Regions from separate parts of the Dongia rigui genome, predicted to be linked through region 1. Evidence: riboswitches for the same ligand, from Rfam matches in the RefSeq annotation. Region 1 holds a riboswitch; each other region holds the start of a gene.
The links. Region 1 has a riboswitch for S-adenosylmethionine ahead of SMD31_RS04985 (homoserine O-succinyltransferase). Riboswitches for the same ligand answer to the same signal wherever they lie in the genome.

Region 1 (6,405 bases):
AGAGCGGCTCGATAAAGTCGGGTTCTATGCCGCTGGTCGTTGCGGCGGCACGCACTTTTGCAATCACATCTTCGATCCGCGCCTCATCGCGCACCATCGCACGCTGCGGCTTGATGCGGGCCGCTTCGCCGATGAAGTGCAGCCGGTCGGCGAGGAGTGCGACGATCGCGCGATCGAGCGCGTCAATCTCGGCGCGGACTTCAGTCATATCGCGGCAGCTTTTACGCCGCGCGTTACTTTTTTCGGACGCCGTCATTGCGCCTGCCCCGTCACGCCTGTTTTGCATCGATGATGCCGCGGCGCACGGCGCGGGTGCGGGTGAAGGTCTCGAACAGCTTGTCGCCCTCGCCCCAGCGGATGGCCCGCTGCATGGCGGTGAGGTCTTCGGTGAAGCGACCGAGGATCTCGAGGACAGCCTCGCGGTTGTTCAAGAAGATGTCGCGCCACATGGTGGGATCCGATGCGGCAATGCGGGTGAAATCGCGAAAGCCGGAGGCCGAGAATTTGATGACCTCGGATTGCGTCGAGGTTTCGAGCTGTGTCGCTGTGTCGACGATGGTGTAGGCGATCAAATGCGGGAGATGCGACGTGATCGCCAGCACCTGGTCATGGTGGGCGGGTTCCATCACCTCGACCATCGAGCCGACGGCGGACCAGAGCGCCTGCAGCTTCGCCGTCGCCGTGGGGTCGCTGCCGGGCACGGGCGTCACGATCGCCCAGCGCCCCTTGAACAGGTCGGCAAAGCCGGCGCGGGGACCGGAATGCTCGGTGCCGGCAATCGGGTGGCCGGGAATGAAATGGACACCTTCCGGAACATGGGGCCCGAGGTCGCGGATCACCGCCTGCTTGACCGAGCCGACGTCGGTGAGGATGGCGCCCTTCTTCAAATGCGGCGCCAGGGCCGGGCCGATATCGGCATAGGCGCCGATGGGTGTGGCCAGGATGACCAAGTCCGCATCCTTGGCGGCGGCGGCCAGACTGTCGACGACCTGGCCCAGCGTCAACTCATGGGCGGCAGCACGCGCTTCCGCGCTGGCATCGAAGATCGCGATTTCGCCTGCCAATTTTTGCTCGGCGATGGCGCGCGCCAACGACGAGCCGATGAGGCCGATGCCGATAATGGCGATGCGCTGAAAGAGCGGATCTGTCATTGCGTGGCCGCTCCCGCAACAAAATCGCCCAGCGCCTGCGCGCAGGCCTTCACGGCGGCTTCCTCGGCGATGGTGATGCGCAAATAGTCAGGCAGACCGTAGGCGCCCATCTTGCGCACCAGCACGCGGCGCGACTTCAAGAACTTCTCGGCGGCATCGGCATTGAGTTTCGGATCGGTCGGGAAACGCACCAGCAGGAAATTGCCGACCGAGGGGCAGGGGTGGAGGCCGATGCGCTTCACCTCGGCCACGAACCAGGGCAGCCAGTAATCGTTATGCGCCTTGGAGCGTTTCACATGGTCCTTGTCGGCGAGACCAGCGACACCGGCGAGCTGTGCCGGGGCGGCGACGTTGAAGACGCCGCGAATGCGGTGCAGCACGTCGATGATCGACTTGTGGCCATAGGCCCAGCCGAGACGCAGAGCGGCCAGGCCATAGATCTTGGAGAAGGTGCGCGACATGATGACGTTGTCGTATTCCTTCACCAGTTCGGACCCGTCGGTGTAGTCGGGCTTGTCGACATATTCGGCATAGGCTGCGTCGATGACGAGCAGCACATTGGCCGGCAGGCCTTCGCGCAGGCGACGGATTTCCGAGGCCGGGATATAGCTGCCGGTCGGGTTGTTCGGGTTGGCGACGAAGCAGATCTTCGTGCGCGGGGTCACTGCGGCCAGCAAGGCATCGACGTCGGTGGTGAGGTCTTTTTCCGGCGCGGTCACCGGCGTCGCACCCACCGATTGCGCGGCAATCGGGTAGATCAGGAAGCCGTGGCGCGAATAGAGCACCTCGTCGCCGGGGCCGGCATAAGCACGGGTGATGAGGACGAGGATGTCGTCGGAACCGGTGCCGCAGATGATCTCATCTTCCTTGGCGCCGATTTCGCGCGCCAGGCCGGCGCGCAGCACGTGACTGGCACCATCGGGATAGCGATGCAGATCGGCGGCACCTTGAACATACGCCTCCATGGCGAGCCGGCTGGCGCCCAAGGCACTCTCATTCGACGACATTTTATAGATCGGGCCGGATCCAGGCAGGTCATGCTCGCCCGGCACATAGGCGGCGATGTCGAGAATTCCGGGACGCACGTGCAAAGTCATGATGTCAGCTCCAGAGGCGCGCGGTGCGGCGCCGGTCTCTCTCAATGGCCGGACGGTTCGTCGGCCAGTTCTTCCTTGGTGAGCGGTTCGGCATAAGAGCCGATGCTGTGCAGCCGGGCGCCCTTGCCGAGCGCGCTGGCAACAAGGCCGAGGCGCGGGTCATGCCCGTCGATATAGCCGGCGACCTCGGCCAGATTGAGGTCGGCCTCCAACTGGTCGCGCCCGCCATGAATGAAGCTGGTGGTGAGCCCGACGCCGGCCAGGGCCTGGCGGAAGGTCGAGCGGCTGACCGGTTCGGCAGTCTCGAGGACCAGCAGCGAATGGTCGCGGTCGGTGGGCTCGGTCGGCGTGCGCCCGACGACCAGGGCCTGCAAATCCGGGTTGCGCTGGTTGCCGGGGTCGCCGAAGGGCAGCCTGGCGATGACATGGGGCAATTGGGCCGAGCCCACCAGGCGGCGCCACCAGGGGCCGGTTTCGTCTTCGCGCGGGAAGGGCAAGACGGCAACGGTGGCCGAGCCGTCCATGACCGCCGAAAGCGCGCGGTCGACGCGGCTGAAGGTGAGGAGCTTGACGCGGCTGCCGTAATGGTCGCGCGCCACGTCCCAGAACCCGGGCTGGCTCGCCGGGGCATAGACCGCGACGGCAAAAGGCCCTTCGACCTGGAGGAGGGCCGAGATCATCTCGCGCCACATGCGCACGACGACGGATTTGGGCAGCTTGCCCTGATGGCGGGCGGTAAGGCGCCGGAGAATCTTGGCTTCACGGGCCGGGCGGATGAACTTCGCCCCTTCGGCCGGTGAATCGCCGGTGAGCGGCTGCTTGGCCGCCTTCGCGGCACCCACCGCCACCGCCAATTCGGTGCGCTGCATCAAGAGGTCGTGGAGCTGGCTGTCGATGGCATCGATCTTGTGCCTGAGCCGAACCAGCTCATCACCAGAGTTACCCCCGCTCCCATCCCCAGTGCCGTTCGGCCCCTGCATGTTCCAAAACCGTCCAATGAGTTTTAAAGGCCGCGCCTCAAACCCCATCCCGGGCGGCGGCGGACCGGCGCCAGTGATAGCCGCCAAGGGACGGAAAAGCAAAGAAAACCTTGAAAGAACGCGGCTCCGGAGGGGGCTTCGGGTCCACGGACCCCACCCCCCGGCCGGCGGTCACGGCAAATCTCGCTTCCGGCCCGTCCGAGGCGGCTTCAGGCGCCGGGCGGCATTTGCAGGGCCTGGGGGAGCCCCTGGGCCGACCCTATTCGCCGACCTTCTCGATCTCGAACGGGGTGGTCTGGTAGATCTCGTTGATCCAGTTCGAGAAAAAGAGGTGGGCGTGCGGGCGCCAGCGGTTGAGCGGCGCCTTGGTCGGATCATCGCTCGGGAAATAGCCGTGCGGCAGCTTGATGGGGACCTGGGCCGCGACGTCGCGCGCATACTCGTCGCCCAGCGACGTCGCGTCATATTCCATGTGATCGAGCACATAGAGACGGCGCGTGCCACGGCTCTGGGCGATGCACACACCCTTCTCGTCGGAATAGGCCAGCACATCGACGTCCGGGCAGGCGGCCACATCTGCGGTCCTGATCTCGGCCCAGCGCGAAATCGGAATCACGAAATCGTCCGAGAAGCCGATGAGGAAAGGTGACGACGGCTTCATGATCTTCTGGGCGTAGACGCCGAAGGCCTTTTCGGCGAGCTGATGCTTCGGCACGCCGTGAAAATGATAGAGTGCCGCCATGGCACCCCAGCAGACATTGATGGTCGAATGCGCGTTGGTCGTGGTCCAGTCGAAGATCTGCTGCATCTCCGGCCAATAGGTCACGTCCTCATAGGGGATGGTCTCGACCGGCGTGCCTGTGATGATGAAGCCGTCGAACTTGCGGTGCCGTGCATCCTCCCAGGTCTGATAGAAGGTGCGCAGATGGTCTTCGGCCGTGTTCTTGGAGGCATGGTTGCCGACGCGGACCAGCGAAAGCTCGATCTGCAGCGGCGTGGCGCCCAGCAGGCGCGCGATCTGCAGCTCTGTCTTGATCTTGTTCGGCATCAGGTTGAGGAGGCCGATCTGCAGCGGGCGGATGTCCTGGCGGATCGCCGCCGTCTCGGTCATCACGCGCACGCCCTCGTTCTGGAGGGCGCGGAAGGCTGGTAGCTTATCGGCAATCTTGATCGGCATGTGCGGTCACCCAAAAATCGGCAAATGGCTCGCCGGGGCCCGCAGCCTTGGGATTCCAAATCTAGAAACCTCAGGCGGCCCTTTAGCGAGTTTTTTTACGTGGCTGCAAGCCGGCCGGCCAAATCACCACGGAATGGCCCTATTTAACCGATCCGGTGCCCCAGCTACAATACGATTTATCGGGCCTTGAACGCGGTGCTGGGTGGCGCTTTGCGCATGTTGCGGGGCATTTTGCCGCATAAAGGGCGAAACTGCCCGGCTGGTGGCAGGCCCCAGCTGGCGAAGTGGGGCGGCCTAGTTGGCCATTCGCAGCTTGAGCCAGCTGGTCAGCTCGAAATAGTACTGTGTCGTCTGTCCCCCGCGCTCCCAGACAACGGCTAAAACGTACTTGTCGTCAGCACGCGAAATCAGCTTAAAGGAGCGGTAGTCACCTTTCTGCTGGCGCTCATACACATAAGATGCCGCCTCGTGAATAATATCGGCATTCGCATTGGAAAGTGGTGGTAGAAGCGGCTGCTCTATTCTGTGGCCATCGCCGCCTTTGAACTCGAGGTTCGCCTTCTTGGCGCTGCCATCGACAGCGCGCAGGACGGCGTCCATGAATGCGCGGCAGACTTCTTCACCCTTCTCCCCCAGCTCGACTGGCCGGCCGGCGTCCATGCTGACGCGATTGGGTTCGACCAGTACGTCACAGGCGACGACGTCGCCACCACTGCGAGCATTGGCGGATACAATGGTTGGTGGGGCCCATAACCACAAGGCGACCAAGAACGTTCGAAGCGGCAAACACTTCACTGGCGGATATCCATGAGTTGACAGCGTCAACGTAATGTAGCTGCAAGATCGCAGAACTTCACGTATAAAGAGATTTGATGCTATCTCGCGTCGCTCAGGCGGCTGCTCTCGTTGCCAATGGCCTACAGCTTTGTTGAAGGAGCCGGGTAAGCGAGAACTCTCTTTTGTCATGCCCCGCGCAGGCGGGGCATCCACGAGTTCCTGTGCTGCCTGAAGAAAGCAACTCGTGGATCCCCCGGCCAAGCCGGGGGATGACAGTTTCAGTTAGTAGCAATGACGGAGGAGCCATCGTGACCGATTTCATGTCCATCCTGGCCATCATGGCGGCGATGCTGATCGGGGCGATTTCGCCGGGGCCGAGCTTCCTGCTGGTGGCGCGCACCTCGCTGTCGCAGTCGCGGCCGCATGGCCTGGCGGCGGCGCTCGGCATGGGGGTGGGCGGCATGGTGCTGGCGACACTGGCGGTCGTCGGCCTGCAGGCGCTCTTCATGCAAGTTGGCTGGCTCTATATCGGCTTCAAGATCGGCGGCGGCGCCTATCTGGTTTATCTAGGCTTCTGCCTGTGGCGCGGCGCCAAGGAACCGCTGGCGGCGGCGACCGAGATGGCGGGCGGCAACCGCAGCCTGTTCCGGACCTTCCTGCTGTCGCTGGCAACGCAGCTCAGCAACCCCAAGACGGTGATCTTCTATTCCAGCGTGTTTGCGGCCCTGCTGCCGGCCCAGCCCTCGCTCACCCTCATCCTCGCCTTGCCTTTCGTGCTGTTCCTCATCGAAGGCGGCTGGTACAGCGCGGTGGCGCTCGCTTTCTCGACGGCGAAGCCACGCGCCGCCTATTTGAGCTTCAAGGCCTGGATCGACCGCGCCGCCGGCGCCGTGATGGCATCCTTGGGCCTGCGGCTGATTTTTGGCGGTGTGAAGGTTTGAGGCGAGCGCTCCACACCCTCTTCGGTCATCCCCGGGCTTGACCCGGGGATCCACTGATTGCCCTGAGAGAGTGGATGCCCGGGTCAAGCCCGGGCATGACGGTTTTGAAGAGAGCGGTCAGTCCAACAAGCTCCGCAACGCGCGGTTGGCCACGGCCAGCATGGCAAGTTCGAGCTTTGCTGTCTGGCGGAGATCATTGAAAAGCGCTTCGGCGCGCGGCAGGGCCCCGGAGCGGCCGGCTTTCCAACCCTCGATCGCCTTTTCGCCGGTCTGTGCCAGATC
Region 2 (6,405 bases), on a different contig from region 1:
TCGGTTCAATCGCCACGATCTTCGCCGTCTCACTCATGATTCGTCTTCCCATCCTTTGCTGGCGCCGCCTGGTTCGCCTCTTATGGGCGATTTAGCCAATGCAGCATTAACACCAGTCTGCCTTCGCGGTTGCAGCACAGTCAAGAGTCGGATGATAGAAAAAGTCGTTAATGGCACAAAATCGGCACGAATATGCTCAGTTCACCGAAATATCATGGAATTATATTACAAATTGCGAAGGTGCGTTGCGGGAGGGAAGGGATTGGAAAGGCTGGGTTTTTGGCGGCATTGAGCCGACGCAGACAAACTCGTGGATGGTCGGCCTACGCCGAACATGACGCCTAGGGAATGGGCCGGAGGTTCAGGCTGAGTGCCGCACTTAAATTCCCGTCATGGTCGGCGTAGGCCGACCATCCACGAGTTACTTCACCTTGCAGACATCCTTTAGCGCCTGCCAGTCGGTGTCGGTCATGGCGGTGGCGCCGGCCGCGTCGGCTTTGGTGTAGTCGGCGCGTTCTGAGAGGCCCGGATGGCTGGCGAGCCAGTCGGGGATGAGGCTGTCGCCGTCCTTCTCGAACTTGTCCTTCATCACCTTGAAGAACTCCGCCATGCCATCGGCGCGGAGGCCCGCATTCTTGAGGAGTTCGAGGCCGCGGATATCGGCTTCATGTTCCATCTTCCTGGAATAGGACATGACGGTGAGGAGGGTCGCGATATCGCCCACCGACGAGCCGCCGAGGATGATGCTGACCGTGGCACTGATGCCGAGATTGCTGATGGCGCTTTGCGTCGGGTGGCGGAGATCGAGATGGCCAATTTCATGCGCTACCACGCCGGAGACCATGTCGGGTGAGGTGGCGAGGTCGATGAGGCCGCTGGTCACCATGACATGATCGCCGGGAAGGGCGAAGGCATTGGGCAGCTTGATGTCGACCACGTCGATGGTGATGCCGTCCTGCTGCTTTCCTGCATCCCGCTGCAATTGGGGTGGTGCGAGGCGATCGACCAGCTTGCGCAAGGCGGCATTGCCGGCCGGCGCCTTGCAGATGGTGAGGTTCTTGTTAAGCGCCGTGTAGATATGGGCGCCGAGTTTCTTCTCCCAGGCTTTCGGCACATAGCGCGCGAGATAGGCACTGCCGTCGCGCCAGGCGAAATAGCAGCCGGTGGCGATGACGAGGCCGGCCAGCGTCCAGGCCAAGCCAACGGTCCAACCGCGCTTGATGGCCTGGGCGCGCCATTGCTTGAGATGCGGATTCTCATCGAGGAGTTGCTGACGTGCGGGTGAGTCATGGAGCATCAGGCGCGGTGCAGGATCGCTCAGCCGTCCGAAATTGATGGCGCCCGTGACCTTGTTGCTGTCAATCACGCGCATATCAGCCACGGGCCAGCGCGCGAGATCAGGCCGTTCCGACGTCGCGATGACGAGCATGTCGCCCATGGAGCTGACGGTCACGCGATGGGCCGCGGCGGTGAGGCCGTCGTAATAGCGGTCTTCGGGCAAGGTGGTCCTCGTGTTTTGCCTAACCCTATCCTCGCCCCCGTCGGGGGAGAGGGTCGGGTGAGGGGATGGTCGGTCAGGCCCGGTCTAGCGCCCCCCACCCCAACCCTCTCCCCGCTATCGCGGGGCGAGGGGGTGCTGCGCCATTCCGGTTCAACTACAGAATGCCCGGGTCGAATGCCTCCAGCAGGCCTTCGCCGAATTTGGGCCGCGGCAGTTCAGCGCGGGTTATTTCCGAGCCGTCGATTTCGCCGATAATCTCGACATTCCGGCAGATGAACAACATGGTGCGGTGAATGGCAATCGGCAAGCCCAGGCCCAAGGTGAGGACGATGATGAGCAGATTGACCAGATAGCGCCCGATGAAGCGACCAATGGTGATGGAGGTCGAGAATTGCAGCCCGCCGAGTGTCAATTTGTTGGCGACTTCCCGCAGCAGCGCGACGTAATAAGCAGCGTAGGCAATGATCGCGATGACGATAACCGCCAAATAACCTCCTAAGACAATGGCATAGAGCGCCCCCATTGCCGCCGCGTATTCGCCGGTGTGTACGCGGTCTTGCGGATTCTCGATTGGCGTGAAGATTTCTTGTAGCGCGTCACCGTAGTGATCCATCAGAAAACGGTACCCCAAATAGCCAATCAACCCCATAACGGCATAGCTGACGACGGCACCCAGCAGGTACGGGACATAAAGTGCGCGCGACGAACTCTGAATGCTGGCCTTGGCGTCGCCGAAGTAGGAGTTGTTGAGGCGATCATCCAGCAGGCGCATCTGCGCCCAGGGCCAGGCCAAGGTCAGGGACAAAAGCGAGAGGATCGAAAACCACATTGCCTTGAATCCCCAGGCCCAGGCCGACCCAGTCATGCCGCCGCTAATACCCCGCCACAAGGTCCGCGTCAGGCGATAGCGCTGCGCCGCATATTGCGCGACGAAGGTGAGGTAAACGATGAAGACGCCAAAGATCCATTGCGCGGCAAAATGAAACATCGATCCCGGCTCAAGGACGATGTGCAAGGCGGTGATGCCTATATTGGCGATGACAAATGCCACCATGACGATAATGAAGCCGACGAAGAGCTCGCCGCCGGTGCCGGTATATTCAAACCGGTCGCCGGCAAGGCTGGTATGGGACCAGAGATAGCGGCGGATGCGCGTCTTGCCCCAGAAGCGCCAGATGCTGAGGGTCAGGATCGTGAGCAGGATGTTCTTGATGAAGATCCAATAGAGTTCGCCGAGGCGTCCGTCATAGACGAAATGGGTGCGTTGCTGCTCCGCCGGGCGGCGGCCAAAGCCGGTTTCCGGTGCCGGTTGGCCGGCACCCGCTGCGATGTCGCTCATCAATTTCCCCCATCAATCAAAGCCATTCAGTACGCTTATTGATAGTGGAGCCGCCATGCCCGGACAAGGGTTTGCGCCGTCAGGAACGCGTGACGCGCCGCTTGACAGGCCGGGGCTTCCATGGCTTAAAAGGCGCCGACGCGCTGGCGATTGCTGGTGCTCCGTGGTGATTTGTGCCGGATTGCGGCCACGTTAAATCAAACGCTAAAAGGTCCAGGAAAGCGATCATTCGCCCAACCTCGGCCTTCTTCGGTCGAGGTTTTTTTGTGCCTAAATGGTAGGCATCTGCGAGGCGATGATGACGGTGAAGCGGGAAATCAAGAAGAGCTGGCGGCCGGCGACGACGCTGGTCCATGCCGGCCAGCTCCGGAGCCAGTTCAAGGAAACGGCCGAGACGATCTACATGTCGTCCGGCTATGTCTATGAAAGTGCGGAAGAGGCCGAGGCGGCGTTCGACAACAGCCAGCCGCGCTTCGTCTATTCGCGCTTCGGCAACCCCACCGTCTCGATGTTTGAAGGCCGCATGGCAGCCCTTGAGGGCGCCGAAGCTGCGCGCGCCACGTCGTCCGGCATGGCCGCCGTGTTTGCGGCGCTTGCCAGCCTGGTGAAGGCCGGCGACCGCATCGTTGCCTCCGACGCGCTCTTTGGTTCGTGCCAGTTCATCCTGGCCGAGATCCTGCCGAAATGGGGCGTCGAGACCGTCTTTGTCGATGGGCGCGAGATTGCGCAGTGGCAACAGGCGCTCTCCAAGCCGACCAAGGCCGTGTTCCTGGAAAGCCCCAGCAATCCCGGCCTGCGCCTAGTCGACCTCAAGGCGGTGGCCGACCTTGCCCATAAGGCAGGTGCTACTGTGGTGGTCGACAATGTGTTTGCAACCCCACTGCTGCAGCAGCCGCTGACGCTGGGCGCCGACGTCGTCGTCTATTCGGCGACCAAGCATATCGACGGGCAGGGGCGGTGCCTGGGTGGTGTGATCCTAGGCAGCGAGAAATACATCAACGAGACGCTGCAGCCCTTCATCCGGCATACCGGCCCCAGCCTCAGCCCGATGAATGCGTGGATCCTGCTGAAAGGTCTGGAGACGCTGGATCTGCGCGTCACCAAGCAATGCGATAGCGCGCTTAAAATCGCGCAGGCTTTGAAGGGGCACAACAAGCTTGCCGATGTCAGCTATCCGACGCTGGAGGGCTTTGCCCAGGCCGAGCTCGCGCGGCGGCAGATGAGCGCCGGCGGCACCATGCTGTCGCTGACCCTTGCCGGCGGCAAGAAGGAGGCGTTCAAGTTCCTCAATGCCTTGGAGCTGGTGCTGATCTCCAACAATCTCGGCGATTCAAAATCGCTCGCCACCCATCCGGCGACGACCACGCATCAACGGCTGACGCCGGAGCTGAAGGAGATCCAGGGTATCACGCCAGGCCTCATCCGCCTCTCGGTCGGGCTGGAGCACCCGGACGATCTCATCGACGACGTGCTCTCGGCGTTGAAGGCGATTTGAGCGCTCTCTGATAGAGTGGATGCCCGGCCAGGCGGGCCAACGCTGGGCCCGGGCATGGCGCGTCTATATAATGCCGTCATCCCCGGGCTTGACCCGGGGATCCACCATTGCCGATGGTTCGCACGATGCGTCATTTGACCGGTCAATGCCTCTGCGGCACGTTGCGCTATCGCTTCGACCCCACGGGCGCCGTCACCGATTACTGTCATTGCAAGATGTGCCAGCGCTGGAGCGGGGCGCCGGTCACGGCCTGGGCCCAGGTGCCGGCCGACCAGTTCGAGATCACGCTGGGCCAATCCAAGGCCTTCCGCTCATCGCCGCGCGGCGTTCGCCATTTCTGCCCGGATTGCGGCGCGGCGGTGTTCATGAGCGATCCGGAAGGCAACAGCATCGGCATCATGCTGGGGACGGTCGATGACCCCTCAAGCCTTGCGCCCACAGGTCACGGCTGGACCACGGATCAGATATCCTGGCTCAAGATCGACGACCACCTGCCGCGCTGGGAGCGGGACGCGCCCTACGACCGCTAATAATATTACAAATCTGTGGCCTCTTTGGGCCTGATCTTGCGTGACGTGGCAGAACCCTTCTATATTGCAACGCACAAAAACAAGTTCGGGTGGGAGTGACCATGAGTGCGGCGCCGAAGAAAGAGCAGCCCTGGCTTTTCAGGACCTATTCCGGGCATAGCTCGGCCAAGGCCTCGAACGAGCTTTACCGCACCAATCTGACGCGCGGGCAGACGGGGCTCAGCGTCGCATTCGATCTGCCGACACAGACCGGCTACGATTCCGACCATCCGCTGGCCAAGGGCGAGGTGGGGAAGGTCGGCGTGCCGATCAGCCATCTCGGTGACATGACGGCGCTGTTCGACGGCCTGCCTTTGGCCGAGATGAACACCTCGATGACGATCAATGCGACGGCGCCCTGGCTGCTGGCGCTCTATATCGCCGCGGCCGAACGCCAAGGCGCGCCGCGGGCAGCCCTCCAGGGCACGGTGCAGAACGACATCATCAAGGAATACCTGTCGCGCGGGACCTATATCTTTCCGCCCGAGCCGTCCTTGCGGCTGATTACCGATGTCATCAGCTTCACCTATCGCGAGGTTCCGAAATGGAACCCGACCAATGTCTGCTCCTATCACCTGCAGGAAGCGGGGGCGACGCCGGTGCAGGAACTGGCCTATGCGCTGGCCACGGCCATCGCCGTGCTCGATCATGTGAAGGCATCGGGCCAAGTGCCGGCGGCGGATTTCCCGCAGGTCGTGGGGCGCATCAGCTTCTTCGTGAATGCGGGCCTGCGCTTCATTACCGAAATCTGCAAGATGCGCGCCTTCACCGAGTTGTGGGACGAGATCGCGCGCGATCGTTACGGCGTCGAAGACGCGAAGCTCCGGCGCTTTCGCTATGGCGTGCAGGTGAATTCCCTGGGCCTCACCGAGCAGCAACCGGAGAACAATGTCTATCGCATCCTCCTCGAGATGCTGGCGGTGACCCTCTCCAAGAACGCCCGCGCCCGCGCCGTGCAATTGCCGGCCTGGAACGAGGCCTTGGGCCTGCCGCGCCCCTGGGATCAGCAATGGTCGCTGCGCTTGCAGCAGATTGTGGCGTTCGAGACGGATTTGCTGGAGTTCGGCGACATCTTCGACGGCTCGACCGAGATCACGAAGAAGGTCGAGGCGTTGAAAGCGGAAGCGCGCGAGGAACTGGCGCGCATCGAGCAGATGGGCGGTGCGGTGGCGGCCGTTGAATCGAGCTATATGAAACAGCGCCTAGTGGAATCCAACGCACGCCGCCTCAGCGCCATCGAAAGCGGCGATCAGGTGGTGGTCGGCGTCAACAAATATACCGAGAGCGCTCCGTCGCCGCTGCTCTCCGGCAGCGACGGCGGGTTCATGTCGGTCGATGACAAGGCGGAGGCCGAACAGGTGGCGGCCCTGAAAGCCTGGCGTGCGGCGCGCGATAACGCGGCCACTGCCAAGGCTCTGGCAGCGTTGGAGGCCGATGCGCGGTCGGGCAAGAACATCATGGAGGCCTCGATCGCCTGCGCCCATGCCGGCGTCACCACCGG
Region 3 (6,405 bases), on a different contig from region 1:
GCGTGCCGCGACCGGTGCCGATTACGCCGCCAACAACATGCCGCGGCTCTTCCCGCACGGCCTCGATTGCGAAGCCTTCACGCGCGCTGCCTTGGAGCGCGCCGCCAACGAGGCAACCGACGCTTACGACCGCGAGCATGTGACGCCTTGGTTGCGCCGCATGCCCGGGCTGACGCGCGCCAATCTGACCGGCCCCGGCTGGCCGGCCAACCAGCAGCGCTGGACGCTCGATTTCCCCGAGGACCTCACCTTCTTCGCCGACCTGTTTGCCGAGATGCCGCTCGATCCGGTGCCGGATTGGCAGGCGGTGCTGTCCTATCTCGGCCAGCACCCGCAGCTGGTGCAGGCCAATGCCCGGCATCGTGCCGGTTCGCCGATGGCCAGCGATGCCGATGCGCCGGTCGCCGTCTTCCGTTTTGAAGCCAATGCCAGGATCGGCAGCGGCCATGCCATGCGCTGCAATACGCTGCAGGCACGGCTGGAAGCGCTGGGCTGGCGCTGCTATTGGGCCATCGATTCCGCCAGCGCCCAATTCCTGGCCGCCAGCGTGCCACCAGGCGCCTTGATTGAGTTGCATAGTGTCGGTCCCGCGGAGACCGCCGGGGAAATTGCGGCTGCGGCGGGCAGCTGCGACCTGCTGGTTATCGATCATTATGGGATCGATGTGGCGTTTGCCGCAGCGATGCGGCCTTATGCCAATCGCATCGTCTATATCGACGATCTCGCCGACCGGCAGATAGACGCCGATGTCGTCATCAATTCCACGCCGAACTTCACGCCCCGGCAATACGCGCCGTTGACCCGGGGCATGGCGCGTTGCCTGCTGGGCCCGGATTTCGCCTTGCTGCGACAGCAATTCCTGGCAACGCGCGCCAAGCGCCCGCAGCCATCGACCGGGGCGATCAGCAAGGTCCTGATCGCCTTTGGCGGCGTCGATCCATTGGATGGCAGCAGCCTTGCGCTGGAAGCCGTCATGGCGCGGCCATCTTTGACGGCCACCGTGGTTCTTGGCAGCGGTGCACCTTATCTCGGCCATGTGACCCACCTGGCCGCCGCCCATCCGGGCCGCGTGCGGGTTCTGACGGATCTGGCCGACATGGCTGGTTGCCTTGCCGCGGCAGATCTGGTCATCGGCGCGCCTGGCACCTCGACCTGGGAGCGCTGTAGCCTCGGCTTGCCCTCCATCCTGATCGGCATCGCGGACAACCAGCGCGCCAATGCCGCCATCGTGAAAGAGCGGGGGGCGGGATTGATTGCCGGTTTCCTGACCGACACGGCACGCCCCATTGTCGCCGAGGAACTGGGTCGGCAGATCGATCGCTTGATGGCCGAACCAGCGTTGCTGAGCGGTCTAGGCGAAGCGGCGGCCACCTTGTGCGATGGTCGCGGCGTTCAGCGCGTCATCGCCGCCCTCGTCCAACGTCAGGAACTGAAGAACGGGCTTTCACTTGAGCTGCGCCTCGCCGAGGCAACGGACGAACAATCTCTGCTTGACTGGCAATCAGCACCGGAGACGCGCCGCTACGCCCTCACTCCCAAGATCCCGACGCCAGCGGAGCACCACGACTGGCTCCAGAAGAAGCTTGCCTCGGACCGCGACTGGTTCTTGATCGGCGAGGTCGCTGGCGCGCCCGTGGGCTTCGTGCGCCTCGATTGGATGGGCGAGGACAAGGGGCGACCGCAATATCTGATCTCGATCGCGACCGCGCCCGGGCATTATGGCAAGGGTATCGGCAGTGCGCTGTTGAAGGCAGCACGCAACCTGGCGCCCGGTGGGCATTTTTACGCAAAGGTGCTGGCAGAGAACGTCGCCTCAATGGCATTGTTCACCAGCGCAGATTACGTCCTGGCGGCGGACGGGTATTTCCATTCCGATCCCGCAAGGCGCAAGGAGGCTTGATGCAACGCGTTACCATCGCCGGTCGGGAAATCGCTCGTGACCGGCCCCCTTATGTCATCGCCGAACTGTCGGCCAACCATAATGGCAGCCTGGAGCGCGCCAAGGAGATCCTGCGTGCCGCCAAGAAGGCCGGTGCCGATGCCTTGAAGCTGCAGAGCTACCGCGCCGACACCATCACCATCGATCATGACGGCCCTGATTTCCGCGTAAAGGGGGGCCTGTGGGACGGCGCCCGCCTGTTCGACCTCTATAAGGAAGCGGCGATGCCGTGGGACTGGCACGAGCCGCTCTTTGCGCTGGGACGCGAGCTTGGCATCGCCGTCTTCAGTTCGCCCTTCGATCATACGGCGGTCGACATGCTGGAGCAGTTGGGCGCGCCCGCCTACAAGATTGCGTCGCTCGAACTATGCGATATTCCGCTCATCCAGTATGTGGCGAGGACCGGCAAGCCGATGATCATGTCGACGGGCGCATCGGAGCTGGGCGAAATCGCGGATGCGGTCGCGGCGGCGCGTGGCGCCGGCTGCAAGGAACTGATCCTCCTCAAATGCACCAGCGGCTATCCGACCCCACCGGCCGAAAGCTATTTGAAGACCATTCCGCACCTCACCGACATGTTCGACTGCGTCGTCGGCCTGTCCGATCATACGATGGGGACCGCCGTTCCGGTCGCCGCGACCGCCTTGGGTTCGGCCCTGGTCGAGAAGCATTTCACCCTCGCCCGCGCCGATGGCGGCGTCGATTCCGCCTTCAGCCTGGAACCGGCCGAGCTGACGCAGATGATCAGCGACATCAACACGGCCTGGGCGGCGATGGGATCGGTGCATTACGGGCCTACCGCCTCTGAAGCCGGCATCCGGCCCCTGCGCCGCTCGCTCTATATCGTGAAGGATGTGAAGGCCGGCGATGTGATCGGGCCGGAGCATGTCCGCTCGATCCGGCCGGGCAAGGGCTTGGCACCGAAATACCTGCCAGACGTGGTGGGCCGCCGGGCGGCACGCGATCTGACGCGTGGCACAGCCGTCGACTGGACGATGCTGGCCGCCGCCAATTGAGTCGATCGCTGGCAAAAACAGAAGCGGCGCGGACCACCTGGGTGGCCGCGCCGTCTTCCTGAACCGGTAAAACGCCGCTTAGCGCGGCGCGTAATCCATCGAGGCGGCCCAGAAACGCTCGAGGCGGCGCAGGGTCAGATTGACCCCGTCCAACTCGCCGTCCTTGAAAGTCTCGCTGTTAAGGGCGTTCAAGTGCTTGTCGTACATCTCGTGCATCTTCTGCACGACGGCCAGGGCCTTTTCCGACAATTTCACATGAACCGCGCGGCGGTCATGGGGCGAACGCTCCTGAATAAGATAGCCGTTCTCGACCATCTTCTTCACGTTGTAGGAGACGTTTGAACCCAGGTAATAGCCCCGGTTGGTCAGTTCGCCAACGGACAGCACATCGCTGCCGATATTGAACAGGATCATGGCCTGGACGTTGTTGAGATCCCGGATGCCCTGTCGATCAAGATCCGCCTTGATCACTTCAAGACATTCGCGATGCAGGCGCTCAACCAGCGCGATCGTTTCCAAATAAGCTTTTTTCACCGCTAATCCCCAGTAGCGCAGCGCGCCCAACAATGGTCGCGAGTCGGTTTCAAGCTAGCTACCCATCGTAAAGCAATGGTTAATCAGACGCCAGTCCGGTCACACCCTATACATACATTTTCGCATCCTGCCGGGCGCTTAGGTAGGCCCTGCCCGCCTTCACCGGCCGGGGGCCACCCAATCTTTAACGCCCGGCATGGGGTCGAAATAGGCCTCTACGGTCGCCGCGGAAACACTGCCAAGGTCCGCCGGCTGCCATTTCGGCGCCCCGTCCTTGTCGACCAACTGGGCCCGGACGCCTTCAAAAAAGTCTGGCGCCACCATGAAATGCTGCACCAGGCGGAAGTCTGTCTTCAAGACCTCGGCCAAATCCTTGCCGCGCGAATTGGCGATGTGGGCGAAAGTGACCCGCAGGCTGGTCGGCGAATGGCTTTTGAGGGCCTTCAGGGTTTCGACCGCCCAGACATCGCGCCGGGCGCCGAGCACCGTCATGATCTCGTCCAGGGTCTTCAAACCGAAGACGGCCTCGATATTGGGCAGCATCTGCTCGATACCGGCGGTTTCGACCGGTAGACGTAGGTCATCGAGCTTGTCGATCGCAATCTCCCCCACCCGACCGCTACCGATAAAGTACTTGGTCAGGCCGACCCGCACCACGCCAGGCCCACGCAAAGCAAGGCCGATCAGCGCGAGGATCTGAGCCACCGCCGGTGAAGCGCGGTTGAGGAAATGCGCCGCGCCGACATCGGGAAAAAGGCCGATGCGGCATTCCGGCATGGCAAAGACGGTCTTATGCGTCACGACTGGGTGCGAGCAGTTGAGGGCGATCCCGGCGCCACCCCCCATGACGATCCCATCCATCACCGCGATGATCGGTTTCTTATAGGTCGCCAGTCGATAGTTGAGCGTGTATTCGCGCCGATAGAAATCCTCGAGCAAGCCCATATCGCCACGCAGCTTGGCTTCGCGCACGGCCTTCACGTCGCCGCCGGCACAGAACGCCTTGTCGCCGGCGCCGGTGATGATGATGGCCTTGATGTCGGCCCGCATTTCCCAGGCAGCAAGCTGGGCCGTCATGGCATCGATCATCTCCAGCGTCAGGGCATTCAATGCCTGCGGCCGGTTCAGCACGATGCGGCCATGGCCATTCTCGATGGAAAAGAGGACGTCTTGAAATGTGCTCATTGCGGGGAAGCCTGGAATTTGATCGGGCGGGTTTCATCGGACATGCGGCGGACGGCGTCAAGCCGCCTTGACATCAACGCCCGATCAGGACCATTCTCCGCCCGCGCCGATTTGAAGCTCAGCTTGCGGGCGCGTTAAAAATGCAGCTAAAGCGCGGTTCCGTAAAGGAAATCTCGTTTTAGCTGCCCGCCCGTCGATGACGCGGCGGGTTTTGTTTTTTTGGCTTGGTCCACCGCAAACGGACCCGCGGCATTTGAGGGGCAGCTTGCACCGCGTCACCAAAAGCTAAAGCGCTTCGATGCCATGGCCCCAGGCGGAACAGTAACCCTTGGAGGGACCATTGCGATGACGACCGAAACTGACACCACCCGTCACCGCCTGCAGGACGAGATCCGCCGCGAACCCGCGCGCGCGCAGATCACCCTGAAGGCGCGTGCCGGGACCGCCACCCAAACCGCCCGGCCGGAGGTCGACCACGTGCAGCGGGTGCTGGAAGCACTGGCCGGCAGCCTTGCCGCCACCTATCGGCGTTTTGCCGCGGCGCTCGACATCCCCCTCACCGATGTCGAGATCCGGGTCGAAGCGGGCCTCGATCTTAACGGTATTGCTGCGGCAGACGATGGTGTGCGGGCCGGTCCAAGTCATGTACGTGCGGAAGCACGCCTGACCAGCAGCGCAGACATCTACGACCTGGAGCGCCTGCGTATCACGATCGAGAGACACGATCCGATCCTGGATCTGCTACGCCACGCAACACCCACGCGACTTGAGATTTCCATAAACCTGCGGGACAGTAATCCACTCGCCGCCTGAAAAAATACACTTGGGAGAAGTATAATGACCGCCAGCAAACACCCTGAAACGATCGTGCTCCACGCCGGCCATCGCCGCGACGCGGCGACCAACTCGGTTGCCGTGCCGATCTATCAGACGACATCCTACCAGTTCGACGACAGCGCCCATGCAGCCGACCTCTTCGGCCTCAAGCGCTTCGGCAATATCTATACCCGCATCATGAACCCGACCACGGCGGTGCTCGAAGAGCGCCTTGCCGCACTCGAGGGCGGCGTCGCAGCACTCGCAGTCTCATCCGGCCAGGCCGCCTCGGCCTTCGCGATCCAGAACATCGCCAAAGCCGGCGACAACATCGTCTCCTCGACCGATCTCTATGGCGGCACCTGGAACCTTTTCGCCAACACGCTCAAAGACCAGGGCATTGAGGTGCGCTTCGTCGATCCGAAGGACCCGGAGGCCTTCGCCAAGGCGACGGATGCCAAGACCCGCGCCTATTATGCCGAGACGCTGCCCAACCCGAAGCTGCGCGTCTTCCCCATCAAGGAAGTCGCCGATATCGGCCGCAAGCTGGGCGTGCCGCTCATTATGGACAACACGGCAGCCCCGATCCTCAGCCGCCCCTTCGATCATGGTGCGGCCATCGTCGTCTATTCGACCACGAAATATATTGGCGGTCACGGCACCTCGATCGGCGGCGCCATCATTGATGGCGGCAATTTCGACTGGGAAGCCAATGCCGCGCGCTTCCCCGGCCTCAACCAGCCGGACCCCTCCTATCACGGCGCCGTCTGGACCCAGGCCGTGAAGCCCTTGGGCCCCATCGCCTATATCATCAAGGCGCGCGTCACCTTGCTGCGTGATCTTGGCTCGGCGATGAGCCCGTTCAATGCCTTCATGTTCATTCAAGGGCTGGAGACCCTGCCCTTGCGCATGCGC

Region 2: it holds a riboswitch for S-adenosylmethionine, as region 1 does, so the genes downstream of both, metZ (O-succinylhomoserine sulfhydrylase) here and SMD31_RS04985 (homoserine O-succinyltransferase) in region 1, are expected to answer to the same signal.
Region 3: it holds a riboswitch for S-adenosylmethionine, as region 1 does, so the genes downstream of both, SMD31_RS14045 (OsmC family protein) here and SMD31_RS04985 (homoserine O-succinyltransferase) in region 1, are expected to answer to the same signal.

What each region holds. Positions count from the first base shown of each region.
Region 1 is NZ_JAXCLX010000001.1:1,105,250-1,111,654, reverse strand. It holds gene SMD31_RS05005 (chorismate mutase) at 1-208, opposite strand, end outside; gene SMD31_RS05000 (prephenate/arogenate dehydrogenase family protein) at 270-1,151, opposite strand; gene hisC (histidinol-phosphate transaminase) at 1,148-2,248, opposite strand; gene pheA (chorismate mutase) at 2,290-3,228, opposite strand; gene SMD31_RS04985 (homoserine O-succinyltransferase) at 3,488-4,405, opposite strand; SAM riboswitch at 4,468-4,545, opposite strand; gene SMD31_RS04980 (hypothetical protein) at 4,700-5,065, opposite strand; gene SMD31_RS04975 (LysE family translocator) at 5,491-6,123, shown strand; gene SMD31_RS04970 (NAD-glutamate dehydrogenase) at 6,241-6,405, opposite strand, start outside.
Region 2 is NZ_JAXCLX010000002.1:424,397-430,801, forward strand. It holds gene ccrA (crotonyl-CoA carboxylase/reductase) at 1-37, opposite strand, end outside; gene SMD31_RS13495 (M48 family metallopeptidase) at 422-1,501, opposite strand; gene SMD31_RS13500 (YjgN family protein) at 1,656-2,840, opposite strand; SAM riboswitch at 2,994-3,068, shown strand; gene metZ (O-succinylhomoserine sulfhydrylase) at 3,115-4,335, shown strand; gene SMD31_RS13510 (GFA family protein) at 4,461-4,865, shown strand; gene SMD31_RS13515 (protein meaA) at 4,967-6,405, shown strand, end outside.
Region 3 is NZ_JAXCLX010000002.1:548,194-554,598, reverse strand. It holds gene pseG (UDP-2,4-diacetamido-2,4,6-trideoxy-beta-L-altropyranose hydrolase) at 1-1,900, shown strand, start outside; gene pseI (pseudaminic acid synthase) at 1,900-2,955, shown strand; gene SMD31_RS14055 (MarR family winged helix-turn-helix transcriptional regulator) at 3,034-3,489, opposite strand; gene SMD31_RS14050 (enoyl-CoA hydratase/isomerase family protein) at 3,649-4,674, opposite strand; SAM riboswitch at 4,768-4,843, shown strand; gene SMD31_RS14045 (OsmC family protein) at 5,020-5,487, shown strand; gene SMD31_RS14040 (O-acetylhomoserine aminocarboxypropyltransferase/cysteine synthase family protein) at 5,512-6,405, shown strand, end outside.